4 regions of the Pantoea sp. KPR_PJ genome follow, and region 1 is predicted to be linked to each of the others. Evidence: predicted binding sites of a transcription regulator. Region 1 holds the regulator's gene; each other region holds the start of a gene.
What was found. The regulator CRP, encoded in region 1, controls carbon source genes, mostly activating them, when cyclic AMP is high. The targets are predictions, from matches to a motif close to ATGTGANNNNNNTCACAT.
Positions count from the first base shown of each region.

Region 2: HP564_RS07150 (YfcZ/YiiS family protein) is a predicted target of CRP. The motif match lies at 6,750-6,767, and genes of this name have one in related genera.
Region 3: HP564_RS18475 (PTS mannitol transporter subunit IICBA) is a predicted target of CRP. The motif match lies at 5,991-6,008, and genes of this name have one in related genera.
Region 4: HP564_RS10945 (nucleoside-specific channel-forming protein Tsx) is a predicted target of CRP. The motif match lies at 4,076-4,093, and genes of this name have one in related genera.

Region 1 covers NZ_JABMIK010000007.1:209,439-217,132, reverse strand. Annotated here, with positions in the region: gene tauA (taurine ABC transporter substrate-binding protein) at 1-454, opposite strand, end outside; gene HP564_RS15740 (LacI family DNA-binding transcriptional regulator) at 692-1,672, shown strand; gene HP564_RS15735 (LysE family translocator) at 1,674-2,276, opposite strand; gene HP564_RS15730 (hydrolase) at 2,334-3,350, shown strand; gene HP564_RS15725 (YheU family protein) at 3,347-3,565, shown strand; gene HP564_RS15720 (phosphoribulokinase) at 3,627-4,496, shown strand; gene HP564_RS15715 (OsmC family protein) at 4,623-5,027, opposite strand; gene crp (cAMP-activated global transcriptional regulator CRP) at 5,330-5,962, shown strand; gene HP564_RS15705 (YccS/YhfK family putative transporter) at 6,021-7,694, shown strand, end outside.
Region 2 covers NZ_JABMIK010000002.1:529,337-537,030, reverse strand. Annotated here, with positions in the region: gene ccmE (cytochrome c maturation protein CcmE) at 1-125, shown strand, start outside; gene HP564_RS07180 (heme lyase CcmF/NrfE family subunit) at 122-2,080, shown strand; gene HP564_RS07175 (DsbE family thiol:disulfide interchange protein) at 2,077-2,631, shown strand; gene HP564_RS07170 (cytochrome c-type biogenesis protein) at 2,646-3,086, shown strand; gene ccmI (c-type cytochrome biogenesis protein CcmI) at 3,083-4,294, shown strand; gene mlaA (phospholipid-binding lipoprotein MlaA) at 4,330-5,094, shown strand; gene fadL (long-chain fatty acid transporter FadL) at 5,214-6,497, opposite strand; gene HP564_RS07150 (YfcZ/YiiS family protein) at 6,859-7,155, shown strand; gene fadI (acetyl-CoA C-acyltransferase FadI) at 7,317-7,694, shown strand, end outside.
Region 3 covers NZ_JABMIK010000011.1:13,974-21,667, forward strand. Annotated here, with positions in the region: gene argC (N-acetyl-gamma-glutamyl-phosphate reductase) at 1-596, opposite strand, end outside; gene argE (acetylornithine deacetylase) at 764-1,912, shown strand; gene ppc (phosphoenolpyruvate carboxylase) at 2,198-4,849, shown strand; gene HP564_RS18470 (DUF3053 domain-containing protein) at 5,002-5,718, shown strand; gene HP564_RS18475 (PTS mannitol transporter subunit IICBA) at 6,149-7,694, shown strand, end outside.
Region 4 covers NZ_JABMIK010000004.1:90,151-97,844, forward strand. Annotated here, with positions in the region: gene HP564_RS10930 (amidohydrolase) at 1-1,307, opposite strand, end outside; gene HP564_RS10935 (LysR family transcriptional regulator) at 1,412-2,308, shown strand; gene yjdN (VOC family metalloprotein YjdN) at 2,382-2,819, shown strand; gene HP564_RS10945 (nucleoside-specific channel-forming protein Tsx) at 3,020-3,886, opposite strand; gene HP564_RS10950 (sensor histidine kinase) at 4,160-5,515, opposite strand; gene HP564_RS10955 (response regulator) at 5,512-6,171, opposite strand; gene HP564_RS10960 (helix-turn-helix domain-containing protein) at 6,357-6,725, shown strand; gene HP564_RS10965 (LysR family transcriptional regulator) at 6,794-7,684, shown strand.

The sequences.
Region 1 (7,694 bases):
CCTGCGTCGGCTTGATGCCCCAGTGCTTTAGCGCGGCCAGCAGGCTGTAGTGTGTGGTGGAGATAAACGGCACGGCGATGCGCTTGCCGATTAAATCTTTCGGGCTGTCGATCCCTTTCTTCACCACCAGCGCTTCGGAATTGCCGAGCTGCGACGCCAGCAGGAAGGCTTCGATGGGTAACTGTTGCGTCGCGGCAACCGCCAGCGGGCTGGAGCCGATGTTGCCAATCTGTACATCACCCGAGGCCAGCGCACGCAACACACCGGCACCGCTGTCAAATTTGCGCCAGTCAACGGTCGCGCCACTCTCTCTGGCAAAGGTGTCGTCCGCCTGGGCCACCTTTGCCGGTTCCGCAGAGGTCTGGTAAGCCACCGTGACATTCACGGCCTGCGCCTGAAACACCAGCAGCGACAGCGCTGCGGCCAGCATGGATAACGATCTTTTCACTGCCATGAGGGGGTACTCCGCCGGGATGGTTGATGAGCGCAGTGTCGCCAGCGGCGATGATTTCATAAAGGAATTAAAAATTATTCTTAATAAACAGACGTTCTTAGATCATGATCGGCAAAGAAGATGCAAAATTCGGGAAAAGCGAGCCGCAATAATTCAGACAAATTGTCAGGCGCTCACATTGCCGCTGTGCTATTGATAGGGGCTGACTCTTAACCTGCGAGAAAGGTATGCGGCAATATGTCTATTGAGAAGGTCGCCCTGTTGGCGGGCGTCTCCAAAGCTACGGTATCCCGTGTACTCAACGATCATCCTGGCGTAAAAGCCGACACGCGCGATCGGGTGCTGGCGGCCATCTCAACCAGCGAATACCAGCCCAACCTGTTAGCGCGTCAGCTGCGTACGGCGCAAAGCCACATGCTGCTGGTGCTGATTTCCGACATCACCAACCCGTTCTGCTCGCGCGTCGTGCAGGGTATCGAAGCAGAGGCCGAAGCGCAGGGCTATCACATTCTCCTCTGCAACTCTGCCTCACAACTGCAGCGTAAATCGGCCTATCTGGGCCTGCTCACCGGCAAAGTGGTAGATGGCGTCATCAGCCTGGACGCCGCGTCTACGCTAAAGGAGATCGCCGGAATTATCGGTGATGCGCCCTGGGTGCAGTGTGCCGAGCACGATCCCGCAATCGCGGCATCCTCTGTCACTATCGACAACCGCGGCGCGGCGCGAGAAACCATACGCTATCTGGCAGGCAAAGGTCGCCGGCGTATTGGGCTGGTTAACAGCGATATGCGCTACCTTTATTCACACGAGCGTGAAGCAGGCTACTACGAAGGGCTGGAACAGCTGGCGCTGTCGTGGCACGGCGTGGCCTATGCCGATGAGATCTCCTGCGAAGCGGGAAGTCAGGCGCTACGCCAGCTGTTGCAGCAGGCTGAGCCACCGGATGCTGTGCTGGCTGTATCAGATGTGCTGGCGTTAGGCGTGGTGCACGCGGCGCAGGAGGCGGGCCTGCGCGTGCCGGAGGATGTGGCGGTTGTGGGCTTTGACGGCATACCTTTTACCCGCAGCCTGAATCCTCCGCTGACCACCATCGAGCAGCCGATGTATCAGCTTGGCGCGCGCAGCGTACAACTGCTGCTGCAGCGTATTCGTCGTCCCGATTCGGCGGTCGTACGTGAAGTTCTGGCATGGCAGCGCATTGAGCGCGCCTCCAGCTAGCTCAGCGCCAGATAAGCAGCACGCAGGCAGCGGTCAGCAGGCCCATTGCCAGATTGAAAATAGTCCAGGCGCGGCGGCTCTGCAGAATACGGCCAATCAGCGCGCCGAACCCGATCCAGATTGCGCCGGCCACCAGATTGACCAGAAACATGCCGGCGCTGATCGCCGTTACCGAATGCAGATAGGCGCTGCCCGCAAGGCTAAAGCTTGCGATGGCGCCGAGCGCCATCAGCCAGGCTTTCGGATTGATCAGCTGTAGCAGGCCGCCTTGCCAGAAGGGCATTGGTTTTGGTGGTGCGTCGCCGGTTTCCAGCTTTTCATAGGCGGCCGTGGCAATTTTCCACGCCAGCCAGAGCAGATAAAGGCTACCGGCAATTTTGAGGATAAGGTGCAGAGCGGGATAGAGCAGGATTAGCCCCCCCACGCCAAACGCCACCATCAGCAGCATGACCTGCATGCCAATCATGATGCCGACCATTAACGGCAGCGTGCGCCAGAAGCCGAAATTGGCACCGGACGCAGTGAGTAACATATTATTGGGGCCAGGCGTGATGGCGGCGACCCAGAGAAAACCTAACATAGAGAAAAACAGGCTCAGTTCCATTAGCGGGTGCTCCTCATCCCAGACTCACTACAACCCTAACGAAGCTAACAGTGTGATATGGATCAGACAAGTGCTTGTGACATGAATTTTACGCCCGACGCGACAGCCAGCTTTATGCCGCCGCGCAGCCTGCGCAATCCGCATCTGCAGACGGTTTTGCCACGCCTGGTGCGTCGCCGTATTTTACTGCGCCCATACTGGCAGCGGCTCGATCTGCCGGACGGAGATTTTGTCGATCTCGCCTGGAGTGAAGATCCCCGGCAGGCGAGCCACAAGCCGCGCGTGGTGCTGTTTCACGGTCTGGAGGGCAACTTTCACAGCCCTTACGCCCACGGGCTGTTGCACGCCTGTCAGCGTCAGGGGTGGCTCGGCGTAGTGATGCATTTTCGCGGCTGCGGCGGCGAACCGAACCGACTGCACCGCATCTATCACTCTGGCGAAACCGAAGATGCGGCTTTTTTTCTGCACTGGCTGAAGACGCGCTGGGGCGATGTGCCGACCGCTGCAGTCGGCGTATCGCTTGGCGGCAACATGCTGGGCTGCCTGCTGGGAAGACTGGGTGACGCCGCTCCGCTCGACGCTGGCGTCATTATTTCTGCGCCGCTGCTGCTGGAACCGTGCAGCCTGAAGCTCGAACAGGGATTTTCCCGTTTTTACCAGCGCTACCTGCTTGATCAGCTAAAAAAGAATGCCGAACGCAAGCTACGTGCCTGGCCGGGGACGCTGCCGGTTGACCTGCTGCAGCTCAGAGCACTGCGTCGCCTGCGTGACTTTGACGATGCCATCACTGCCCGCGCGCACGGCTTTGTTGATGCGCAGGATTATTATCGTCGCGCCAGCGCCCTGCCGCTGCTCAAAAACGTACGTAAACCCTTGCTGATTGTGCACGCGAAGGACGATCCTTTTATGACGGATGAGGTGATCCCGCAGTCGGATCAGCTCTCAGCCAGCACCACCTATCAACTCACGCCGCATGGCGGACACGTTGGCTTTGTCGGTGGCACACTGCGTCAACCGCAGATGTGGCTCGAACAGCGCGTGCCGCAGTGGCTTACACAGTGGCTTAGCTCATGATGATTCCCTGGCAACAGATTGACCCTGAAACCCTCAACAACCTGATTGAAGCCTTTGTGCTGCGTGAAGGCACCGACTACGGCGAGCAGGAGCGCAGCCTGGCGCAAAAGGTCGACGATGTGCGTCGTCAGCTGGAACGTGGAGACGCGGTGCTGGTCTGGTCGGAACTGCACGAAACCGTCAATATCATGCCGCGCAGCGAATTTCGTGGCTGATGCGCCACCGCGCTTTTCATGTTAACAATGCCTATCGCCCGACGTTACAGGAAGCTTCAACATGTCAGCACGACACCCGATCATCGCGGTGACCGGCTCCAGCGGAGCCGGGACCACCACCACCAGCCTGGCGTTTCGCAAAATTTTTCAGCAGTTCAACCTGCATGCCGCCGAACTGGAAGGCGACAGCTTCCATCGCTTTACGCGACCAGAAATGGATATGGCGATCCGCAAGGCACGCGATTTAGGTCGCCATATCAGCTACTTTGGGCCGGAAGCCAACGATTTTGGCCTGCTTGAGCAAACCTTCAGTGATTACGGCAGCGCAGGCAAAGGCCAGTCGCGCAAATATCTGCATACCTATGATGAAGCGGTGCCGTGGAACCAGGTACCCGGCACCTTTACGCCCTGGCAGCCGCTGCCGGAAAATACCGACGTGCTGTTTTACGAAGGACTGCACGGCGGTGTGGTGACGCAGCAGCATAACGTGGCGGAAAAGGTGGATCTGCTGGTTGGCGTGGTGCCGATCGTTAACCTGGAGTGGATCCAGAAGCTGGTGCGCGACACCAGCGAGCGCGGCCACTCACGCGAAGCGGTTATGGACTCAGTGGTGCGTTCAATGGAAGATTACATCAACTTCATTACGCCGCAGTTTTCGCGTACTCACATCAACTTCCAGCGCGTGCCAACCGTCGATACGTCTAACCCCTTCGCCGCGCGCGAGATCCCGTCGCTGGATGAGAGCTTCGTGGTTATTCACTTTCGCGGACTGGAGAATATCGACTTTCCCTACCTGCTGGCGATGCTCCAGGGATCGTTTATTTCGCATATGAATACGCTGGTGGTGCCGGGTGGCAAGATGGGGCTGGCGATGGAGTTAATTATGGCACCGCTGGTGCAGCGGCTGATAGAAGGAAAGCAGATCGCCTGACGACGGAAGCAGCAGACGGCCTGGCCACGCAAAAGCGACAGACGCACCCAGCGATAAGGTGCGTCATTACGCAGGGCAGCGCTGAGTAAGACGTGCTGTCCTTGTCACCGGCACCAGCGGTTTGGCTTACTGCGCCACAACCTCATAGCTGTGGGTAATGTCGACCCCTTTGCCCAGCATCAACGCCACCGAACAGTACTTCTCCGCTGACAGATCTACCGCGCGCGCCACGGCTTTGTCGCTCAGCGCCTTGCCGGTAACCACGAAATGAAGATTAATATGGGTAAACAGGCGCGGTGCCTCTTCACGGCGTTCCGAGGTCAGCTTTACCTCGCACTCCACCACATCGTTGCGGCCCTTTTGCAAAATAGAAACCACATCGATGGCACTACAGCCGCCAGTCGCCATCAGCACCATTTCCATCGGGCTGGGCGCTTTATCGCCCGAGTTACCGTCCATCAGGATCTGATGCCCTGAAGAGGACTCACCCAAAAAGGTTAATCCTTCGATCCACTTCACTCTTGCCTGCATTGTTTTTCCCTCGAGAATAGCCTGTTTGCCGCCAGAGTACGCGTTCACCTGACAAACAGCAATCCAGAGTAATCCCCCCTCTGCTGAAGCGAGACAACAGAAGACAGCTGACAAAAGCTGTGCTACAAACAGTGCTGAAAATAGTTTCGTCTTATTAAGGACGAAGGCGGGACACCTCAAGCGCCTGGCGCAAAATGGAACCCCGAATAATCTCCCTCTCGGGAAACGCTTGAAGCTTTCATCGCCTGGCAGAGAATATGACTCTGCATTTTGGGCACGATTACAACAGAGGATAATAGCGAATGGTTCTCGGCAAACCGCAAACAGACCCTACACTCGAATGGTTCCTGTCCCATTGCCATATTCACAAATATCCATCCAAAAGTACGCTGATTCATCAAGGTGAGAAGGCTGAAACGCTTTACTACATCGTGAAAGGTTCCGTTGCGGTACTGATCAAAGATGAAGAAGGTAAAGAGATGATCCTCTCTTACCTGAATCAGGGTGATTTTATTGGCGAGCTTGGCCTGTTTGAAGAAGGTCAGGAGCGCAGCGCCTGGGTACGTGCAAAAACCGCGTGCGAAGTGGCCGAAATTTCTTACAAGAAATTCCGTCAGCTTATTCAGGTGAATCCGGATATTTTAATGCGTCTCTCTTCGCAGATGGCGCGCCGTCTGCAGGTTACCTCGGAAAAAGTGGGCAATTTAGCTTTCCTCGACGTGACCGGACGTATTGCACAAACCCTGCTCAACCTGGCAAAACAGCCAGACGCCATGACGCATCCCGACGGCATGCAAATCAAAATTACTCGTCAGGAAATTGGCCAAATCGTTGGTTGCTCACGCGAAACCGTGGGCCGCATTTTGAAAATGTTGGAAGACCAGAATCTGATTTCCGCCCACGGCAAGACCATTGTCGTGTACGGCACCCGCTGATTTCCTCTCTCTCCCGGCGTGATGTTTCTGTCACGCCGCTACTGTTTTCAGTGAAGTGATGTGGCGTCGAATCATCTATCACCCCGAAGTTAACTATGCGCTGCGGCAGACGCTGGTGTTGTGCATTCCTGTGGCGCTTGGCTGGCTGTTTGGCGATTTGCAAAAAGGCCTGCTCTTCTCTCTCGTTCCCGCCTGCTGCAACGTGGCTGGCCTGGACACGCCGCATAAACGCTTTTTCAAACGCCTGGTGGTCGGCGGCTCGCTGTTTGCGCTCGGCAGCTTTCTGATCCAGCTGCTGACGCTAAAAGGCGTCCCGCTGCCTGCCGTGCTTTTTGCCTTGCCGCTGCTGCTGGGCGTGACTGGCGAAATCAGCCCGCTGCACGGTCGTCTGCTCCCTGGCACGCTGGTCGCGGCTATCTTTACCCTTAGCCTGATTGGGCGTATGCCAGTCTATGTGCCACCGCTGCTCTACATTGGTGGCACGCTCTGGTACGGGCTGTTCAACTGGTTCTGGTTTTGGCTGTGGAAAGAGCAGCCGATGCGTGAAACCCTGAGCCTGATCTATCGCGAGCTGGCGGATTACTGCGACGCGAAATATACGCTGCTGACCCAGCTCACCGATCCCGAAAAAGCGCTGCCGCCGCTGCTCGCGCGCCAGCAGAAAGCGGTTGATCTGATTAATACCTGCTACCAGCAGATGCACATGCTCTCTGCCAGCCGCGACAACAGCCATAAACGGCTCATGCGCGCTTTTCAGGTAGCACTCGATTTGCAGGAACATATCTCTGTCAGCCTGCATCAGCCAGAAGAGGTTCAGAAGCTGGTCGAGCGCAGCCATGCGGAAGCGGTGATCCGCTGGAATGCCAAAATTATTTCAGCACGGCTACGTGCGCTGGCCGATGCCATCCTCTATCACCAGCTACCGAGTCGCTTTGAGATGGAAAAGCCGCTCGGCGCGCTGGAGAAGATCACCCGTCAGCACCCCGATAATCCCGTCGGGCATTTCTGCTTCTATCATTTCAGCCGTATCGCCCGGGTGCTGCGCACGCAAAAACCGCTCTACCAGCGTGACCTGATGAGCGATCGCCAGCGCCGCCTGCCCCTGCTGCCCGCCCTGCGCAGCTACCTCTCCTTTAAATCTTCAGCGCTGCGCACGGCGGCACGCTTTGCGGTGATGTTGATGTTTGGCAGCGCGCTGGCGATGCTGTTCGATATTCCCAAGCCTTACTGGATCCTGATGACCATTATGTTTGTCAGTCAGAATGGCTACAGCGCCACCCGCGTGCGTATTCAGCACCGGGCGTTGGGCACCTTTGCCGGGCTGGTCATTGCCGCCGCCTCGCTACGCTTTGCCGTGCCGGAATCCCTGGTGCTGCTGTTTATGCTGGTGGTTACGCTACTCAGCTATCTGGTCACGCGCAAATATTACGGCTGGTCGATGATTGGCTTTACCGTTACGGCGGTCTATTCGCTGCAGCTGCTGTCGCTGAACGGCGCGCAGTTTTTACTTCCACGCCTGATGGACACGCTGATGGGCTGTTTGATCGCCTTCGGCGGAATGCTCTGGCTATGGCCACAATGGCAGAGCGGGCTGCTTCGCCAGAATGCGCACGACGCGCTGGAAACCTGTCAGGATGCGCTGCAGCTGCTGCTGGGACCCGAGCAGGAGGCGAAAAAGCTGGCCTATCAGCGTATGCAGGTTAACCAGGCGCATAATGCGCTGTTTAACTCG
Region 2 (7,694 bases), on a different contig from region 1:
TTAACGCCAAAGAAGTGCTGGCTAAGCATGACGAGAAGTACACGCCGCCTGAAATCGAGGATGCGATGAAGAAGAACCACACAAGTCCGCAAGCGCTGGCGGAACAGGCGAGAACGCAGTCATGATGCCTGAAACAGGAAGTTTTCTGCTCTGTCTGGCTATGGCCATTGCGCTATTGTTGAGCGTCTATCCACTGTGGGGGGCGCTGCGCCAGGATGCCCGCCTGATGGGGCTGGCCCGTCCGCTGGCCGCCGGGCTGTTCTTCTGTATCGCGGCGGCGTTTCTGGTGCTGGTACACGCCTTTGTCGTCAACGATTTCACTGTCGCCTATGTCGCCACCAACTCCAATACGCTGCTGCCGGTCTACTACCGTATCGCCGCGACCTGGGGAGCACATGAGGGTTCGCTGCTGCTGTGGGTGCTGCTGCTCAGTAGCTGGACGCTGCTGGTGGCCATTTTCAGCCGCGGGATGCCACAGGATGCGCTGGCGCGCGTACTGGCGGTTATGGGGATGATAAACCTTGGCTTTCTGCTGTTTATTATCCTCACCTCTAATCCCTTTACCCGCACGCTGCCTGACTTTCCCATCGACGGACGCGATCTCAACCCGATGCTGCAGGATATCGGCCTGATCTTCCATCCGCCGCTGCTCTATATGGGCTACGTCGGCTTCTCGGTGGCATTCGCCTTTGCTATCGCCTCGCTGATGGCGGGGCAGCTTGATACTGCCTGGGCGCGCTGGTCGCGTCCCTGGACCACGGCGGCCTGGGTGTTCCTGACAGTGGGTATCGTTCTCGGCTCAGCGTGGGCCTATTACGAGCTTGGCTGGGGCGGCTGGTGGTTCTGGGATCCGGTGGAGAATGCTTCCTTTATGCCGTGGCTGGCAGGAACCGCGCTGATGCACTCGCTGGCAGTCACGGAAAAACGCGGTACCTTTAAAGCCTGGACCGTGCTGCTGGCCATTACCGCCTTTTCTCTCAGTCTGCTTGGCACCTTTCTGGTGCGTTCCGGCGTGCTGGTGTCGGTGCACTCTTTTGCCTCAGATCCGGCGCGTGGCATGTTTATTCTCGCCTTCCTGGTCATCGTTATCGGGAGTTCGCTGCTGCTCTACGCCATAAAAGGGGGGCAGGTGCGCAGCCGCGTGCAGAACGAGACCTGGTCACGCGAATCCTTTCTTCTTGGCAATAATGTCTTGCTGATCGCCGCGATGCTGGTGGTGCTGCTCGGCACCTTGCTGCCGCTGATACACAAGCAGCTTGGCCTTGGCAGCATTTCGGTCGGTGAGCCGTTCTTTAACACCATGTTTAGCTGGCTGATGGCCCCCTTCGCGCTAATGCTCGGCATCGGGCCGCTGGTGCGCTGGCGACGCGACGAGCCGCAAAAGCTCTGGAAGCGTCTGGCGCTGGCGCTGGTGGTCACGCTGGCCAGTGCGGTGCTGCTGCCGTGGCTGTTGCAGGATCGCATTGAGGCGATGACGGTGGTGGGGCTGATGATGTCGGTGTGGATCATTGTGCTGACGCTGATGGAGCTGCACGAGCGTGCAACGCATCGCCATACTTTCTTTAGCGGACTGCGCCACCTGTCGCGCAGTCACTGGGGTATGGTGCTGGGCCATCTTGGCGTCGGCGTGACGGTTATCGGGATCGCTTTCAGCACCCAGTATAGCGTCGAGCGCGACGTGCGCATGAAAGCAGGCGACAGCATTGATATTCACCGCTATCACTTTGTGTTCCGCGATGTGCATAACCTGCAAGGCCCGAATTACAGCGGTGGCGTGGGCATTATTGACGTGAGCCGCAACGGCAAACCTGAGGCGGTCCTGCACGCTGAGAAGCGCTTTTATACTGCGGCACGCACCATGATGACCGAAGCGGCCATTGATGGCGGCTTCACGCGCGATCTCTACGCCGCGCTGGGCGAAGAGCTGGACGGGGGATCCTGGGCTGTACGCATCTATTACAAACCCTTTGTGCGCTGGATTTGGTTCGGCGGCGTGTTCATGGCGCTTGGTGGCCTGCTCTGTCTGCTCGATCCGCGCTACCGCTCGCGCAAAAAGGCCGCACGTAAGGAGCAAGCATGAACAAAAAAATCCTTTTTATACCGCTGGTACTGTTCTTGCTGCTGGCGGCGGCGCTGCTGTGGCAGCTGTCGCGCAACGCCGACGGTGACGATCCCACGCGGCTTGAATCCGCGCTGATCGGTAAACCCGTGCCGGTGTTTACGCTGGAGGCGCTCGATCGTCCCGGCAAGATCTACGACCAGAAGATCCTGACCGACGGCAAGCCGATCCTGCTGAACGTCTGGGCGACCTGGTGCCCAACCTGCCGCGCGGAGCATCAGTATCTGAATACGCTGGCCGAGCAGGGCATTCGCGTGGTGGGACTTAACTATAAAGATGACCGGACCAAAGCGGTCACCTGGCTGAACACGCTGGGCAATCCCTACGCGCTGAGTCTCTATGATGGCAACGGGATGCTGGGGCTGGATCTGGGCGTTTATGGTGCACCGGAAACCTTTCTGATCGACGGTAAAGGCATTATCCGCTATCGCCACGCCGGTGATATGAACGCGCGCGTATGGCAGCAGGAAGTGCTGCCGCTGTGGCAAAAATACAGCAAGGAGGGCGCGTGAAACGCTTTATCTTGATGCTGTGCGGCCTGTTGATGAGCTTTAGCCTGTGGGCCGCCATCGACACCTGGCAGTTCGATTCTGTGGCGCAGGAAGAGCAGTACCGCGACCTGACGGCCTCGCTGCGCTGCCCGAAATGTCAGAACAACAGCATTGCCGACTCCAGTGCAATGATTGCGGCGGATATGCGTCTGAAAGTCTATGAGCTGATGAAGCAGGGCCAGAGCCGCCAGCAGATCATTGATTATATGGTGGCGCGCTACGGCAATTTTGTCACCTACGAGCCGCCCGTGACCCCGTCGACGCTGATCCTCTGGGTTGGCCCGGCACTGTTCGTGCTGCTGGGCGGCCTGATTGTTATCCTGCGCAGCCGCCAGCGTAAAACGCGTAGCGAGCTGGACGACACCGATCAACAGCGCCTTGCGGCGATACTCAAAAGCGACGGGAAGCTAAAATGAGCGCGTTGTGGATAAGCATAACTCTTTTACTGGCGGCCGCCTGCGCCCTGTTTCTGGGGGCAGGCTGGCGTCAGAAACCGGCGAGCGACCGCGATCGCGATCGTCTCAATACCGACTTCTACCATCAGCGACTGCGCGAGCTGGAAGAGGATGAGTCACAGGGCGTGATTGGCGAGCGCGCCGCGATGGTCAGTGAGCTGCAACAGACGCTGCTGAGTGATGTTCCGCAGCAGGCTGCTACGCCGTCACGCGCCAGCAGTCGTCTGGTGCTGCTACCCGGCGTCGTCATTCTGGTTGTGGCCTCGCTTGGCATGTATCTGAAAAGTGGCGGGCTGACACAGGTTGCCAGCTGGATGCAGGTGCAGCAGGCATATCCTGAACTGCGCGCGCGGGTGATGGATCCGCAGGCGAAACCGCTGTCGATGGAGGAGCTGGCGCGCTTGCAGCTTGGCCTGCGCAGCGCGTTGCAGTCTGAGCCTGATAATCTCAATGACTGGACGATGCTGGGCCGACTCGGCATGGTGCTTAACAACGCCACGACAGCCAGCCAGGCTTTTGAACATGCGTTACAGCTTGCGCCCAACAACCTTTCGCTCAAACAGGACTATGCTGAAGTCTTAACGCGCTCCAGCGATCCGCAGGATAACCGCCAGGCGGGTCTGATGTTGCAGGATATGGTGAAAGAGGATGGCAGCAATCTGCGTACGCTCGGACTGCTGGCGTTTAACGCCTATCAGCAGCAGCACTACGACAGGGCGATCGGTGCCTGGCAGTCGATGCTGCAAGCCATGCCTGCGGCCGACAAGCGTCGTGCAATGATCGAGCGCAGCATTGAACAAGCAAAAACTGAAGCAGGCCAGCAGAATACGCAGCTGGCACTGACGGTGACGCTTACGCCAGCGGCAGAAAAAATGTTACCGCCAGGCGGAGTGATGTATATTTCTGTTTCTGACGGTGTTTCACCGGTGCCCGTGGCCGTAAAGCGCTTGCCGCTGAGCCACTTTCCGTTATCGCTTACGCTGGATGACAGCAATGCCATGATGCCAGCGCGTCTGCTTTCGGCGCAGCATCAGGTACAGGTTCGGGTGCGTATTTCCCGCGACGGCAGCGCCAGTCCGCAAGCAGGCGACTGGTTTGGTCTGAGCGCGATTACCCCCTGGGATGGTCATCAGCACATGGCTGTAGAGATTAATCAACAGCAGCCCTGAAGCGATACATTTTTAAACCGCACAGGGAGATAGCAATGGCTTACCGCCTGACCAGCCTTGTCCTGGCCAGCGTCATGCTGGCAGGATGTGCCAGTTCAAAGCCCGATAGCGAGGCGCCTGCGCAGCGCAGCGATCCGCTCGAAGGCTTTAACCGCACCATGTTTAACTTTAACTATAACGTGCTGGATCCGTACGTGCTGCGCCCTGTCGCGGTGGCGTGGCGCGACTATGTGCCCGTGCCTGCGCGTACCGGACTGAGCAACTTCCTCGGCAACCTGGAAGAGCCAGCCAGCATGGTGAACTCCCTGCTGGTTGGTGAGCCGCGCCAGGCGGGCATTCACTTTACCCGTTTTTTCCTGAACTCTGTTCTGGGTCTGGGCGGCTTTATCGACGTGGCGGGCAAGGCAAATCCGGAACTGGCGCGTGAAGTGCCGCACCGTTTTGGCAGCACGCTCGGTCGCTACGGGGTGGGATATGGCCCCTATGTGGAACTGCCAGCCTACGGCAGCTTTACGCTGCGTGAAGACGGCGGCGATTATGTCGATACGCTCTATCCGGTGCTGGGCTGGCTGACCTGGCCGATGTCGATTGCCAAGTGGACGCTGGAGGGAGTGGAAACGCGCGCGCAGCTGCTCGATTCCGATGCGCTGCTGAAACAGCAGTCCGATCCTTACGCCTTTATCCGCAACGCCTATTTCCAGCGACACGATTTCCTGGCACAGGGCGGCACGCTAAAGCCGGAAGAGAACCCGAACGCCAGCGCGATTCAGGACGATCTGAAAGATATCGACGCGCAGTAACGCGAATGAAAAGCACAATGGCGACCTTTGGGTCGCCATTGTTGCCTCGTTCGGGAGCCACCTGCTCTGTATACCTGAAAAAAGGCGACCGTCAGGCCGCCCTTTTTTTAGCATTAACGTCAGAACTTGTAGTTAAAGTTCGCGCCGTAGAGCCAGGCTTTACCCACAGAGTTAAAGGTATAGGGGGTTTCTTCTACCGTTACGTGCTGGCCATGCATGTAAGAGACACCCACGTCTACCGAAGCATCCTGGTTAAAGGCATAGGACGCGCCTGCGCTCAGCCAGAGACGATCCTGGTCGGGAATAGAGATAGAGCGTTTGTCCGCCGGAACCGGGCTGTCATCAAAGGCGATACCGGTACGGAAGGTCCAGTTCTCATCATAGAAGTAGGTGGTGCCCAGTGCGATACGGTAGGCGTCTTTAAAGCTCTCATCTTTATAAAACAGCGTCTGACCGCTGGAACCGGTTGCTTTCAGCTCCTGGAACTGGCTCCAGCTGGTGTAGGCCAGACTGTAGTGCACGGCCCACTGGGGGGCGACTTTGTGCCAGCCAGACACTTCCCACATTTCCGGCAGGTTTAGCGTCAGCGCGCCCGGAATGGTCGAGCCGCCAGTCGCATACGGCAGACCTAAATTTCTGGCCTGGTTAATTGCGTTAATGGCCGTTGGCAGGCTGCTCTTATAGTCACCGTCGAAATCAATCTTGACTTCCGAACGGTAGGTAAAGCCAAAGCGGTTATTTTGGTCGACCTCATAAAGGATACCGGCGTTCCAGCCATATCCCCATTCATCGCCCTTCAGGTGTGCCACCTGGGTATCGGCGGGAATACGCAGCGCCGCACCTGCCTCGCCAGCGTAGCGCTCAATCTTGGCGCGTGCATAAACCGCATCAAATCCTACGCCAAAGCTAAAGTGCTCATTCAGGCGGTAGGCGGTGCTGAGATTGAAATTGCCGGTCATCAGATCGGTCTTGCCGCCATAACCGCCTGCGGTATAACCGTCATTAAATTCGGTGGCCAGGCCATAATTTGAGGTGGCGGATGCGCCAATCCACCATTGATCGTTAATGGGCTGTACATAGTGAATATTGGGTACCCACTGTGTAGGCGCAATATTGCTGGCGTCCAGACTGCGGCCAGAGGCACTGGTGCCGGAAATATCAACATCCGGGTCAATAAACACGGCTCCGACAGAGAATGACGGACGATCCATCAACGCCATTGTGGCCGGATTGCGGCTGGCTGAAGCCGCCGTATCGCCCATCGCACCCTCGCCTGAATAGGCGCGGCCCAGCCCAATCGAAGAAAATTCGTTAAGCTGAAAGCCTGCTGCATATATCTGTGTAGAAACAAGCGCCACTGCAGCCGCCAGGGCTGACTTTGCAAACAGGTTTTTATGGCTCATGACCACAACCTCATATGAATTATTATTTAACTGTAATTGTTACATCGCGTAACAAGGGTCGGCGGATTGTAGGGACTGACCAGACGCATACAAATCAGACCAGTGCGGCAAGTATAGGTCTGACCTGTGTGTATGTTGCAATATTGTTTTTAAAATATTTCCAAATGGATCGACAAATTTACGATCTGCATAACAAAACCAGCGGAGCAGCACCTGGCATAACGGCTCTAATTTGTTTTGGATCAAATTTAATTGTGATATTCGTCACTTAGCGACGCTGACATAGCGTAATGACGGACGCAGGCGTAAAATTCTGACCGTTAATCCCGCTCGCAAACAGATTTATCTTCAGGAGAAATCAATGACCAATGCCATGAATAAATGCAGCGCCACTGAAACCGCCGCCTGCTGCTGCGTGGATGTCGGCACCGTGATGGATAACAGTGACTGCACGGCCAGCTGGTCAGAGTGGTTCGCACAGCGCAGCGAGGCCGAGGCGAAACTGGCGATCCTGTCGGAAAGGGCGCGGCAGATTGAATCGGACCCCTGCATCATCGATGCTCGCTTTGAAGAGGTGAATAATGGCGTTCAGCTCACTATCGATTTTACCTTTGCCTGTCAGGCCGAAACGCTGATTTTCCAGCTCGGCCTGCGCTAATACGCTTAACGCCGTTGCCAGACGGCGTTTTTCATTTTCGTGTTTCTCCTCGCACTTTTTTTCTTTCATCATTGGCGGCGCTACCGCTTGTCGTTAACACTGTGGATCAGGTCAGACCTCTCTGGGTAATGATGCCCGACCAACTTTTACAGGTGATACAGATGAGCAAAGCGCAGCCGTTGCTGACGCGTGCGGGCGATCGCATCGCCATCACTCATGGACTTCGCACGCCATTTCTGCGCCAGGCCACGGGATTTCACGGCATCCCCGCCGTCGAACTGGGCCGCATGGTGGTTAGCGAACTGATGGCGCGTAGCGCGTTGCCGGTTGATGTGATTGAACAGCTGGTGTTTGGGCAGGTAATCCAGATGCCGGAAGCGCCCAACATCGCGCGCGAGATCGTGCTCAGCAGCGGGCTGAGCGTGCACACCGATGCCTACAGCGTCAGCCGCGCCTGTGCCACCAGCTTCCAGGCGGTGGCAAACGTCGCGGAGAGCCTGATGGCAGGCACCATCCGTGCAGGGATCGCGGGCGGGGCA
Region 3 (7,694 bases), on a different contig from region 1:
AAGCTGGTCGCTACGTTGGCTTTGCGACCCGCGCCGCTGACGCCGCTGGTGGCATTGATCACTGGCCACTGCTCCAGATTCAGCAGTTCGCCGTCAACAAGCGGCTTTAGCGCCAGCTGTGCAGCAGTGGGATAGCATCCCGGCACCGCAACCAGCTGCGCCTCTTTAATCTTCGCCTGGTTCCACTCCGCCAGACCATAGACGGCGTTGTCGAGCCAGTCGCCGTGCTGATGGGTGAAGCCGTAAAACTGCTGATAAAAGTCGCCGTCATTAACGCGGAACGCACCGGAGAGATCGAAGACCACGCAGCCCGCCTTGAGGAATTCCGGTGCCAGATCGTGACTGACTTCGTGGGCCGTTGCGAGAAAGACCACGTCCACTTTATCCGCCCACTCCGCTGCACTGCTCAGCGGCTGCAACGGCAGATCCACAATGCCTTTCAGCTGCGGATGCAGATCGGACAGACGCTTACCCGCATCGGGGCTTTGCGCTGAAACCGCCAAAGCGGTTATGTTCATATGTGGATGGCGATTAAGGAAAGTGGCGAGTTCCACACCAGCGTAACCACTGGCACCAACGATCAGCGTATTCAACATCAGGCTGTAACCCTTTTTACAGTCACACGTTCCGGGTCGCGGCCATGCCCCGTTGCCCACGATGCCGTTTGAGGGGATTTTTGCTTCCCAGCCAACCGGCGTTAATGTATTTTTATTCACTATTAATGCATGAATATTGATACATCCTAACTCAAGGACCGTCAACAGTGAAGACAAAATTACCGCCTTTTATCGAACTCTACCGCCAGCTGATTGCCACTCCAAGCATCAGCGCAACCGATGCGGCGCTGGATCAGAGCAATGAAACTTTAATCAATTTGCTGGCAGGCTGGTTTCGCGATCTCGGCTTCAGTGTTGAAGTCCAGCCCGTGCCGGGCACGCGCCATAAATTTAACATGCTGGCCCGCACTGGCAGCGGTGCAGGCGGCCTGCTGCTTGCCGGGCATACCGATACTGTGCCCTTTGACGATGGCCGCTGGACGCGCGATCCCTTTACCCTGACCGAGCATGACAACAAGCTCTTTGGTTTGGGTACTGCCGACATGAAAGGTTTCTTTGCCTTTATTCTCGACACGTTGCGCGATGTGGACGTCAGCAAACTCAGCAAGCCGCTCTACATCCTGGCGACAGCGGATGAAGAGACCACCATGGCAGGAGCGAAGTATTTCTCCGAAACCACTGCTATCCGTCCGGATTGCGCCATTATCGGCGAACCCACCTCCCTGAAGCCGGTGCGTGCGCACAAAGGTCACCTGTCCCACGTTATTCGCATACAGGGCCAGTCGGGCCACTCCAGCGATCCGTCGCGCGGCGTTAACGCCATTGAGCTAATGCATGATGCTGTCAGCCACCTGATGCAGCTGCGCAACACGCTGAAAGAACGCTACAACCACGATGGCTTCGCTATCCCTTATCCCACCATGAACTTCGGCCACATTCACGGTGGCGACGCGGCGAATCGCATCTGCGCCTGCTGCGAACTGCACATGGATATTCGCCCGTTGCCTGGTCTGACGCTGAATGATCTGGAAGGGTTACTGAATGAGTCGCTGGCACCGGTCAGCGCGCGCTGGCCTGGCCGCTTGACCGTAGGCGAGCTGCATCCGCCCATTCCAGGCTACGAATGCCCGGCGAACCATGAGCTGGTGGTGGTGGTAGAAAAATTACTCGGTACCCCGACTGAAGTGGTGAACTACTGCACCGAAGCGCCCTTTATTCAGACGCTCTGCCCGACACTGGTTCTGGGGCCGGGATCAATCAACCAGGCGCATCAGCCGGATGAATTTATCGATACTGCATTCATTAAGCCAACGCGTGCTTTAATCGCTCAGGTTGTGCAGCATTTTTGCCACTGATATGCAATAAACAGGGCAATTCACTGTTAAGAAAGTAATTTTCCTGATCTCCACGCGGGATTTGTTGATAAGAATAACTTATCCCGCTTCTCTACGATTAAAATCTTTGAATTTCCGCCAGTTAGATGCATGTTACCGGGTGGCGAAGCACATTGACGCCGCAAGGTTTACGTGGCTAGATAAAAGCCGATGTTATGCCCAGTGGGTGATGGCTCAGGCCGTTTTCGGGTTAACGCAAACAGTGGGTATAGAAGCTTACAAAGACGATAAGGGTGTCAGGGTCACATGAACGAACAATATTCCGCAATGCGAAGTAATGTCAGTATGCTCGGCAAACTGCTCGGGGATACCATAAAGGATGCACTAGGAGAGAACATCCTCGACCGGGTGGAGACCATCCGCAAACTCTCAAAGTCATCCCGTGCGGGAAATGAGGCCGATCGCAAGGAACTGCTCAATACGCTGCAAAACCTGTCGAACGACGAACTGTTGCCCGTCGCGCGCGCCTTCAGCCAGTTTCTTAATCTGACCAACGTTGCCGAGCAGTACCAGACTATTTCTCGCAGCGGCGACGGCACCAATCATCCTGAACTGCTGAAAACCACCTTTGATCGTCTTAAACAGCAGCCTGACGTGAGCGAAAGCGCTATCCGCGAGGCGATTGAGTCGCTGTCGCTGGAGCTGGTGTTGACCGCGCACCCGACTGAAATTACGCGCCGCACCCTGATTCATAAGCTGGTTGAAGTTAACAGCTGCCTGAAGCAGCTCGATCACAGCGATATCTCCGACTACGAGCGTAACCAGATCATGCGTCGCCTGCGTCAGCTGGTGGCGCAGGCATGGCACACGGATGAAATCCGTAAATATCGCCCAACGCCCATTGATGAAGCCAAATGGGGTTTTGCCGTTGTAGAAAACAGCCTGTGGGAAGGTGTGCCCGCCTTTCTGCGTGAACTGAACGAGCAGGTGGAAGAGACGTTCGGCATCAGGCTACCGGTGGATTTTGTGCCGGTGAAATTTACCTCCTGGATGGGCGGTGACCGCGATGGCAACCCGAATGTCACCGCGCCGGTAACACGCCATGCGATGCAGCTCAGCCGCTGGAAAGCAGCCGACCTGTTCCTGCGGGATATTGGCGTGCTGATCTCTGAACTGTCTATGTCTGAGTGCAGCGAGGAAATACGCGAACTGTGTGGCGATCCAGACGCGATTGAACCCTATCGTGTGATTTTGAAGCGTATGCGCAGCCAGCTGATGGCCACCCAGACCTATCTTGAACACCGTCTTAAAGGCGAGCGTCTGCCGCGTCCGGCCGATTTGCTGATCTCCAACGACCAGCTCTGGACGCCGCTTTACGCAATCTATCAGTCGCTGCAGCAGTGCGATATGGGCATTATCGCTAACGGCCAGTTGCTCGATACGCTACGTCGCGTCAAATGCTTTGGCGTGCCGCTGGTGCGTATCGATCTGCGTCAGGAGAGCACTCGCCATACGGAAGCCATTGCCGAAGTGACCCGTTATCTCGGCCTCGGCGACTACGAAAGCTGGTCGGAGGCTGACAAGCAAGCCTTCCTGATCCGCGAGCTCAACTCCAAGCGTCCGCTGCTGCCGCGCCACTGGGAGCCAGGCGACGAGACGCGTGAAGTGCTGGAAACCTGCCGCGTCGCCGCTGAAGCGCCGCAGGGCTCGATTGCTGCCTACGTCATCTCGATGGCAAAAACTCCCTCTGACGTTCTGGCCGTGCACCTGCTGCTGAAAGAGGCAGGCATCACGTTTGCCCTGCCGGTGGCACCGCTGTTTGAAACCCTCGACGATCTCAACAATGCCAATGACGTGATGACCCAGTTGCTAAACATCGACTGGTATCGCGGCTTTATCCAGGGCAAGCAAATGGTGATGATCGGCTATTCCGACTCGGCAAAAGATGCCGGCGTGATGGCGGCCAGCTGGGCGCAGTACCAGGCGCAGGACGCCCTGATTAAAACCTGTGAAAAAGCCGGCATTGCGCTGACGCTGTTCCATGGACGCGGCGGCAGCATTGGCCGCGGCGGTGCGCCAGCCCACGCCGCGCTGCTGTCTCAGCCTCCCGGCAGCCTGAAAGGCGGCCTGCGCGTGACCGAACAAGGCGAGATGATCCGCTTCAAATATGGTTTGCCCGAGGTCACTATCGCCAGCCTGTCGCTCTATACTGGTGCGATTCTTGAAGCCAACCTGCTGCCGCCGCCGGAGCCAAAGCAAGAGTGGCACAGTATTATGGATCAGCTTTCTGAACACTCCTGCGCCATGTATCGCGGCTACGTACGCGAAAATCCCGACTTTGTGCCCTACTTCCGTTCTGCTACGCCAGAGCAGGAGCTGGGTAAACTGCCGCTCGGCTCACGTCCGGCCAAGCGCCGTCCAACCGGCGGCGTTGAGTCACTGCGCGCCATTCCGTGGATTTTTGCCTGGACGCAAAACCGTCTGATGCTGCCCGCCTGGCTCGGCGCGGGCGCGGCTCTGCAACAGGCGATGGAGGATGGACATCAGGATCAGCTGGAGGCGATGTGCCGCGACTGGCCGTTCTTCTCCACCCGTCTCGGCATGCTGGAAATGGTGTTTGCGAAAGCTGACCTGTGGCTGGCGGAATATTACGATCAGCGCCTGGTCGACAAAACGCTCTGGCCGCTGGGCAAACAGCTACGCGACCAGCTTGATGCTGACATCAAAGCGGTGCTGACCATCGCCAATGACGCTCACCTGATGGCGGACCAGCCGTGGATCGCTGAATCCATCGCGCTGCGTAACGTCTATACCGACCCGCTTAACGTGTTGCAGGCGGAGCTGTTACAGCGTGCCCGTGCGCAGGAAGCGCGCGGTGAAGAGGTAGATCCCCGCGTTGAGCAGGCGCTGATGGTGACCATTGCGGGCGTTGCAGCCGGCATGCGTAATACCGGTTAATGCGCTCTGCAATCCGGGCAGGCTCCTGCCCGGATACCTCACATGCCACGACGCCTTTCACGTGTGCAAGCGTTGTGCCCGGCCGCTACTTTGCTCTATTCTTTAGGACCATTCCTCGGTTATCTACATTCTCATTTACAGGAGTTGCCCTTATGGCATCAGGAATTTCTCGCATCTGGATGCGTACTGGCATGTTGCTCGGTGCCGCATTGCTGGTGCTTAACCTCACCGCATGCGGTGACAAAGAGGGCGATCAGCGCAAAGCCTTTATCGATTTCTTGCAAAATACCGTGATGCGCAGCGGCGAGCATTTGCCGAGCCTGAGTGAAAGCCAGAAGCAGAATTTTGGTAAGTTTGCTGGTGATTACGCCATTATTTATGGCTTTTCCCAACAGGTAAATAAAGCGGTCGAGCAGGGTATGCGTCCGGTTGTCGATGAACTGTCGGCGATTCGCGTGCCGCAGGATTACCTGACTCGTCGTGACGCCCTGCGCCAGGCTAACGGCGCGCTGGTGATTGTTACGCAGCAGCTGGAAAGCGCTAAAATGCAGGCGGACAGCAGTAAAGCGGCGCTCAAGCAGGAAGAGGAGCTGAAAAAAGCCTATGACACCGTTTACGATAAAGTGGTGACGCAGCCAGCAAACCAGTTAGTTCCCCTGCTGCCGAAGCTGCAGGCGCTAAGCCAGGGTGCGGTGCAGGCAGGCGACTTCCTGCAACAGCAAGGTTCGCGCGTCAGCTTCAACAACAATGCCGTTCAGTTCCCGACGCAGGATCAGGTTACCCAGTATAATGCGCTGATGAGCACCCTTTCTGCGAATGCCCAGGCATTAAATCAGGCGCAGGCGACCGTCCAGAACGGTTTGCAGTAATTATTTCAGAGGCAAGCGGCAAGCTTGCCTTTGCCCTTTCTCTTATCCCTTTCCGCTTTTTCCCCATGCGCCAACAGAGTGTGATCTGGCGCATTTTCAACCGAAAATACTTTGTGATCATAGTCACATATATGAAACAAACCAGGGCGATCAAATCGTGATACAGGTCACATTTGCCTCGCTTTGGTGTTGAATAAATGTGCACTTGATCTTTTTTATCCCTCTTTTTTGTGACCAGCTTCACCAAAAATGGCCCTGTCCACACCGAACATTAGTGATCTGGATCACACTTACCCCGACGGCTACGCAGCGTCATATTCGCGTGATAGAGTCCGCCTGCATACAGTAATAGCGACGGCTTACCGCCGTGCTGACTTAACAAAAACAAACGCGCTCTCTTATTGCAGCGCGTCTCGATAAGGGGTGGGATATGTCCTCATCAGTCAAGGTTAAGGTTCAAAGCTTTGGCCGCTTTCTGAGTAACATGGTGATGCCGAACATCGGTGCGTTTATCGCATGGGGCATCATCACTGCACTGTTCATCCCGACCGGATGGATTCCCAATGAAACGCTGGCCAAACTGGTTGGCCCGATGATTACCTACCTGCTGCCGCTGCTGATCGGTTTTACCGGTGGGCGTCTGGTGGGCGGCGATCGCGGTGGTGTTGTGGGGGCCATTACGACCATGGGCGTCATCGTGGGTGCAGATATGCCGATGTTCCTTGGCTCCATGATCGCCGGTCCGCTGGGTGGCTGGGCCATTAAATCTTTCGACCGCGCCGTTGATGGCAAAATCAAAAGCGGTTTCGAGATGCTGGTCAATAACTTTTCTGCCGGGATCATCGGCATGGTGCTGGCGCTGATCGCCTTTATGGCTATCGGGCCCCTGGTAGAAGGTCTGTCGCATATCCTTGCCGCCGGCGTTAACCTGATGGTGCAGAACAACCTGCTGCCGCTGACCTCCATCTTTGTTGAACCGGCAAAAATCCTGTTCCTTAATAATGCCATCAACCATGGTATCTTCTCGCCGCTGGGCATTCAGCAGGCGAGTGAAGCAGGCAAGTCCATTTTCTTCCTGATCGAAGCGAACCCAGGCCCAGGCATGGGAGTGCTGGTGGCCTATATGATCTTTGGCCGCGGCAGCGCGAAGCAGTCTGCGGGCGGTGCGGCGATCATCCACTTCCTGGGGGGGATTCACGAAATTTACTTCCCGTACGTGCTGATGGCACCCCGCCTGCTGCTGGCGGTTATCCTCGGCGGTATGACCGGCGTATTTACGCTGACCGTGCTGAATGGTGGCTTGGTTTCTCCGGCCTCGCCCGGTTCTATCCTGGCCGTCCTGGCGATGACGCCGAAAGGCGCCTACTTCGCTAACATCGCTGCGATTGTGGCAGCCTTTGCCGTCTCTTTCGTAATTGCCTCTGTCCTGTTGAAAACCAGCAAAGTGAAAGAAGATGACGATATCGAAGCCGCGACCAAACGCATGCACGACATGAAAGCACAGTCGAAAGGCCAGGCCGTTGCGGGTGCGCCAGTGGTAGCTGATGCGAACAGCGTTGACGTCAGTCACGTGCGTAAAATCATCGTTGCCTGCGACGCCGGTATGGGCTCCAGCGCCATGGGTGCCGGGGTGCTGCGTAAAAAAGTGCAGGATGCGGGTCTGAGTAACGTCTCTGTCACCAACAGCGCAATTAACTCGCTGCCGGGCGACGTCGACCTGGTGATTACCCACCGCGACCTTACCGAGCGTGCAATACGCCAGGCGCCGCAGGCGCAGCATATCTCGCTGAATAACTTCCTCGACAGTGCACTCTACACCAACCTGACTGAGCGCCTGGTGGCGGCAAACCGCAGCGAAGCGCATCGTGAAACCGTACAGACCGCGCTGGCAGACAGCTACGACAACAGCGGCTCGCACCTGTTTAAGCTGGGCGCAGACAATGTCTTCCTCGGCCTGAGCGCCAGCAACAAAGAGC
Region 4 (7,694 bases), on a different contig from region 1:
GCACCGCCGAACTGCGCCTGGTTCAGCGCCAGCGTTGCCAGCATCTGCACCGCCTTGCCCATTACCCCTTCGTCGAAGTCGAATTTTGCGTTGTGGTGGCCCGCCGCCAGATCGCAGCCAAAAATGGCGTAGGTCGCCTGACCGCCGCGCTGTTTGACGCGCTCCATCATGTAGGTCGCATCTTCGGAACCGGCGGCCTGCGCCTTGCGATCCACCACCGAGTCAAAGATGCCCAACGCCTCCGCCTGCTGGTGGAGGAAATCGACCCACGGCTGCGTCGGCGTGCAGCTGCGCGCCGCTCCCATCAGTCTGACCTCATACTCCACGCCATACATCGCTGCGGCACCCGCGATAATACGCTGCGCCTGCTGGCAGATATCGTCGTTGACCGCATTACTGACGCCGCGCGTCTCAATCTTCATCAATGCGGTGTCAGCCACCACGTTGCGGCCGGTGCCCGCCTGCAGTACGCCAACGTTAACGCGCGCGACGCCACCGCTGTGCTGCGGCAGGCCGTGCAGCCCCAGAGTGGCCTGTGCCGCTGCCAGTAAGGCGTTGCGCCCCTCTTCAGGCTTGCCGCCAGCGTGCGCGCCGACACCGGTGAAGTGTACATCCAGCTTGGTCGTGGCGAGAAAGCTGTCGCTGCCGCAGACCAGTTCGCCAGCGGGCACGCCGGTGCCGATATGGATAGCCGTAAAGAGATCAACATCGTCGACCACGCCCGCCTCCACCATCGCTTTCGCCCCGCGCACGCCCTCTTCGGCAGGCTGAAAAATCAGCTTGATGGTGCCGCTCAGCTGCGACTTCATTGCCATCAGCACGCTGGCAAGGCCAAGGCCAATGGTGGTGTGGCCGTCGTGACCGCAGGCGTGCATCATGCCGGGATTACAGGAGGCGAAGCCTTCGCGCTGGGGTAAATGCTCGGCGAGCTGGCTTTCGTTAAGGTCCAGCGCGTCCATATCAACGCGAAAACCCATCACCGGGCCAGGACGGCCCGTTTCCAGCGTGGCCACGATGCCGCAAAATCCGCCGGAAAAGTAGGGCAGCCACTGCGGCAGCGCGCCCTGCTGTCGCGCGCGCGCTTCCTGCTCTCTGAGGATGTCGTCAGCAGGCAATCCCATACGCGCTTCGGCGTTGATCACCTCGCGACCGAGCTGCAGGTGGTAACCCAGCTTGTGCAGCACGTCGGCGACGCGCGTTGCGGTACGAAACTCCAGCCAGCCAGATTCAGCAAACTGGTGGAGGTCGCGCCGCCAGTTTTGCATCTCCGGCTCCAGCGCCTGAACCTGCTCAGAAAGGGTTGTCATAGCGATTCCTTATTGTTGGTTTTTTATGCACTTCCCCGAATTTACACAAGCCGCCCAGCGCGCATAAGATGCAAATATCTTTCTCCTGATAAACAATGGTTATCATGCCGTCACAGCTAAAACTGCATCAGCTACGCGCGTTCGTTGAGGTTGCCCGCCAGGGAAGTATTCGCGCTGCAAGCCGTCTTTCCGGGCTTTCCCAGCCTGCGCTCACTAAAGCTATTCAGGAACTTGAGCAGGTTTTGGGCGCAAAACTCTTTATCCGCCGCCAGCAGGGTGTGGTGCTGACCGACGTTGGTGATAACTTTTTTCGCCATGCCAGTCTTGTTTTGGAAGAATTACGTGTGGCGCAGGAGGATATCCAGCAGCGGCTTGGGCTGGCGGGGGGACAGGTCAATATTGGCGTCGGCGGCAGCGTGGCGCGAACCATCATGCCGCAGGTGATCACTCAGTTTCATCGCGAATATCCGCTGGTGAGGGTGCGCATCGTGGAGGGGCAGTTGGTTTCTATGATCCCCGAACTGCGTCAGGGCGAGCTCGATTTCACCATCAATACCTACGATCAAAGCCATCTCGATCAGGAGCTGAGCTATGAAAAAATGATGCAGCGCGATTACAAAGTGGTGGTGCGCAAAGGGCATCCGATGGAGAAGGCGCGTTCGCTGGCGGAACTGCAACAGTGCGACTGGACCATGCCGACGCCAAAGGGCAGCTACTACCGCCTGCTGCACGATCTGTTTGCCGAGCGCGGCATGGCGCCCAAAATCGTGGTCTCCTGCGAGACCTTTATGGCCTGTACCAGCCTGATCGCCCAGAGTGACTTCGTCAGCGTTCTGTCGGTGGATGTGATCAACGATGCGATACTGGGACAGCATCTGGTGGCGCTGGATCTTGACGATCCGCTGCCGAAAGCCACCTTCTACCTGATCCAGCGCAGGGAGACGGCACTGACGCCGATGAGCGCCTACATGGCGCAGCTTTTTCGCCGACAATGTCAGTAAAAACAACTGGATAATTTCATCGTCTACACTGTAGAGGTGCTGTAAGAAATCCAACCGACAAATGGAGGTGAAGATGCAAGTCAGTCCTTATCTGTTTCTCTATGGCCGCTGTGAAGAGGCTATCAACTTTTACCTTGAGGCTACCGAGGGCGAGCTGCTCTATAAGATGACGTTTGGCGATATGCCAGACCAGGGCGAACAGGTGGGCGACCAGTCTGCGCCACCGTTGCCGCCAGAGAAGATCATGCATGCTCACCTGCGCATCGGACAGGGCGAGCTGATGCTGAGCGACGGTAACACCGACAAGCCACCGGCTTCGGAACATGCGGGCTATGCGGTCAGCCTGTCGACCACCGATGTGGATCAGGGTAAAGCCTGGTTTGAGAAACTGTCGGCTGGCGGGAAGGTGACGACGCCGTGGCAGGAGACCTTCTGGTCAAACGGCTTCGCCATGTTTATTGATAAGTTCGGTATTCCATGGCGTATCAACGTGACGAAACCGCAGCATTAAGCCCGTCGCGGCTCAGCCTTTTTTCAACGGCTGAGCCGTCTGGCGAGCGGGTCCGGCAGGCAAACTGGCCGGCGCCGGGACCCTTACGCGCGACGCGTTGTGGATCCCTCCTGAGGTACCTGTCTGTTCGGGCTGTCGCTTCTGCTATTGGACCAGCGCAGAGCAACAGCGCTGGTCGGTCACACGAAGCAACGCGGTGATCAGAAGTTATAACCCGCCACCAGGTAGTAACCCCAGCCGGTAGATTTCACTTCAAAGGGGCCGCGACCGAAGTTTAGCTCTTGCCCGTCTGCCCACTGGCCGCCGTTATGGAAATAACGCGCCACGGCAGCGATATGCCAGTGATCGTAACCCAGCGACAGAATATGGCTGGAGGCGACAGAGTTGCTGGTACGCGAGTTGTCAGACTTGTCGCGTAAATCTGAACCCCAGTCGAAGTTGGTAAAGCCGATATAGCTCAGATTGCCGCCCCACAGCGTGGTGATCGGCACCATGTATTTCACCTTGAAGCGGTAGCCATCCCAGCTGTTCTCGTTCGCCGCGCCGTAGTTTTCCCACTGATATTTGGCGTAAACGTTAAGCGACAGACCGACATCGCTGTGCGTGTCAATGTCTGTACCCAGACCCATATACCAGGTGTTCTGGCGATTATCGCTGTTGCGGCCCATATCGTAGATATAGTTGTTGGCGAAGTACCACTCCTTAAACGGACCAAAGGCGAGGCTGGTGCCGGTCAGCTTATCGATAGAGAAACGTGGTTCAATCTCCATAAACATCGGCGAACCGTGGTCAAAAATACCGTTGGCGTTGCTGTTACCCATGCCGAAAAAGTTGGTCAGATCGAGATAGCCGTAAAAATCGAACCAGTCTTTCTTCGCAAAGGCTTCATACTCCAGGTAGACGTCATTATTGAACTGCGGTCCAAAACGGGTGTGATAACTACCGACAACGTTCACACTCTGATGCCACCAGTCGGAAAGATACTGCGGATCGCTTTCCGCAGCCTGCGCGCTACCCGCCAGAGATGTCGCCAGCAAGGCACCTGCTACCAAGGTCTTAAATGTCATTATCGTTAACCACATGCTTTCGACCGCGCAACAACGCAGTCAAGGTGAAATCAATCCCAGAGTGGGCGGCGAAGGTGTAACTGTTTTTTACTATCGGAATAAAGCCTGCGTAGCCTGACCGTTACAGGTCGATAGAAAATAGATTTTGCTCACGTTTGTCAAAATGTGTTGCATTGCATTTACGTGAAAATGTGAAGTGCGTCACGAAATTAAGCGGAAGCGAACGGAACGCCGCAACCGTTTACGTTGTCGTTAACGGTCGCGAACGTGAAATCAGGGCAGCGTGACGCGAACCTGTAGTCCGCAAACTGCGCCCTGTGGATTCAGGCAGTTGGAAAGGGAAACCTGGATGTGATGCTTTTGCGCCACGCTGCGCACGATTGATAATCCTAAACCGCTGCCCTGTGCCTTCACCGTCGGAGAGCGGGTAAAGCGGTCGAAGGCGCGGTCGATAAACGATGCGGGCATGCCTGGCCCGTTATCGACGATATCCACTACCGTGCGATCCCCAACCCGATGCAGCAGTACATCCACCAGGCTGCCTTCCGGCGTATGCAGCATGGCATTGCCAATCAGGTTATCAAACAGGCTGCGCAGCTCAGAGCGGCTGGCCTTCAGGCAATAGTGCGTCGAGCCGTTAAAGCCGATGTCGATGCCGCGTTTATCAGCCACCACCATGAGCTGTTCAATGCTCTCTTTCAGCAAATCCTCCAGCTCAATCGGCTCTACCGACGCCACCACAGTTTTATCTTCCTGGTGCGAAATATTGAGCAACTGCGTTACCAGATGGCGCGTTCGCGTCACGCCCGCCTCCAGCTGATCAAACTGGCGGCTCGCTTCACCCGGCTGAATATGCTGGCGCAGATTCTCCAGCTGAAGGGTCACGGCGGTGACCGGCGTGCGCAGCTCGTGCGCGGCATCTTCCAGAAACTGACGCTGCGATGACCAGGCGGCGCGCAGCTTATTCAGCACGGAGTTGTAAGCTTCCACCAGCGGCAGGATCTCGTCCGGTAACCCCTCTGGCGAAACGAGATGGGGATGCAGCGTCTCCTGCGCAGCAATCTCGCGTGACGCGACGCGCAGGTCGCGCGTGATTTTGCGCACCACCAGCCAGATCACCAGCAGAGAGAGCGGCATCATCAGGATCAAGGGGATAATGGCCGACAGCGCGCGCCTGACCATTTCGGCACGCATATGGCTGAGGTTATGCATCACCTGAATGGTTTTGATCTCGCTGCCCGGCTGGCCCGGGCGGGTATAGATACGCCACGCGCACTCGTCGCAGTCGCCGACCTCAATGTCGTGCCAGCCTTTCTCGGCCTGGAGTGGTGCATGCAGCGCCGGCCAGGAGCTGGCACGCAGTTTGCCGTTGCGGTCCCACAGCTGCACGACATAGGCGCTCTTCATTTTGTCGGCGTGCAGCATCAGCGGCATCAGCGCCGGGATCTCTTTGTTGGTCGCCCAGGCGTCGGCGATTTTCGACAGCTGGTCATCCTTCATGGTGCCGATCATGTCGCCGTAGCAGCTGAAGAAATACCAGGTGACGCCGCCGATCATCAACAGGTGAATAATCAGCAGCGTGCTCAGTAGCTTATTGCGCAGGGAGCGCATAAAGGTAAAAGGTTTCACAGGGCAGGAACACGCCAGCCAAGCCCGCGCACGTTGCGGATGGCGTCATTATCGAGCTTGCGGCGCATGCCGTGGATCAGCACGTCAACCGCGTTGCTGGTCACCTCTTCGCCCCAGCCGTAGATACGATTCTCCAGCTGCTCACGCGACAGTATTGCGCCGGGGCGCTCCAGCAGGGCATAGAGCAGCGCATACTCGCGCGCCGTCAGCTGTTCGCGCTGCCCCTTGTAGAGCACTTCGCGCGTCATCATATCCAGCTGTACATCACCGCTGCCGAGCAGGGAGTCCGCTGCCCCGTGGCGACGTCGGGTGATGGCCCGCATGCGCGCCAGTACCTCTTGCAGATCGAAGGGTTTAAGCAGGTAGTCGTCGGCACCGCAGTCGAGCCCCTGCACCCGCTGCGCCACCGTATCGCGAGCGGTTAATATCAGCACTGGCGTGGTATCGCCGCGTCCGCGCGCACGCTTCAGCACCTGCAATCCGTCATCGCGCGGCAGGCCGAGATCGAGCAGTACGCAGGTGTAGTCACCTTCGCACCAGGCATTATGGGCGAAGATGCCATCGCGCACCCAGTCAACTGACCAGCCTGCCGCTTCCAGTGCCTGCTGCAGGTTGGCACCGATCATTTCATCATCTTCAACCAGGAGTACACGCATTGACCGATCCCCGTAAACGAATAGCGGTAGCTTACGCCAGGATTATTAGCACAGAATTAACAGCGCCGCACCTTGCTCCCGGCGGGGTGCGATGCTAATTCTGCGCTAATTTTCCGCTAATTAAGGGATAAATTTTCCGCGCTAAAGTGGGTTCACTGAACATCATGCCGTATCAGGAGGAACTCATGAATCAGCGCGAATTTATACGTAGTTTGCTGGAGTGGATTGAGAGCAACTTAGGCCAGGATCTGCATCTGGATGAGGTATCGCGTCGTTCGGGCTATTCCCGCTGGCACCTGCAACGCCTGTTTCGCCAGCATACCGGTTTTTCGCTGGCGGAATATATCCGGCAGCGCCGTCTCACCGAGTCGGCCTTGCTGCTGTTGAACAGCAACGAAGCGATTTTGCAGGTGGCCATGAACTATGGTTTTGACACCCAGCAGGCCTATACCCGCACCTTCAAAAATTATTTTCGCGTGACGCCGGGTCAGTTGCGCCGTCAGCGGCGCGTCGAGCCCGACCGACTGCTGTTTCCGCTGGCGATGGCGCGCTAAGACAACAAACAGGTGTCACGGCTGGCTGAATTGTTTAGTCTGCTTTTTTGCGGTGGACAACAACAATCATGGATAACAGCGAAAACTTAACGGCGATGATGATATTCGCCCGGGTAGTGGAGTGCCAGAGCTTCAGCGAAGCCGCTCGGGCACTGGGTCTGTCGAAGTCTCACGTCAGTCGGGAAATTGCCCGACTTGAGGTGCGACTGGGCTTCAGGCTGTTGCAGCGCACTACACGCAAGATGGCGCTGACCGAGCTGGGCCAGGCCTATTATCCTTTTTGCACGCGTATGCTGGCTGAGATGCACCGCGCTGACGCCTTTGTTCAGCAGCTTCATCATCACGCGGCGGGCAACGTGCGGTTGCAGGCGCCTGTGACCTACGGCTGCCAGTGCGTCGCCCCCGCGCTCAATCCTTTTCTACGCCGCCATATCCATATCAACGTCGATCTTGACCTGACCGATCGCGCCAGCGATACGCTGGATGAGCAGGTCGATCTCGCCATTGTGATCCGGGCTCGCGCGCCGCAGGGCAGCCCTGTCCGGGTGCTGGGCGATATCGACTGGGGGCTCTACGCCGCGCCAGACTATCTGGCACAGCGTGCCCCGATCGCCCATCCCGATATGCTACCGCGCCACGATTTGCTTATGTTTCACGGCCCGGCGCACACCGCCGCGCTGCCGTTCCGGCGTGACAAGCAGCGGCTGGTGGTCGACGTGCGCAGCCGCTTTCGCGCCAATAACAGCATGGCGCTGCTTAACGCCGCGCAGGCGGGCAACGGTATTGCCTACCTTCCTTCCTATATGGCGCAGACGGCACTGGCGGGGGGCCAGATTGTTCAGCTACTGGCCGACTGGCAAATGGATCGCCTGCAAAGTTATCTGTTGCTGAAGGAGGCGCAGCCTGCTGCGCCGGTGAGTCTGCTGAGTGATGCGTTAGTGAGCGCGCTGGGGCGCTGATTGTTGCTGT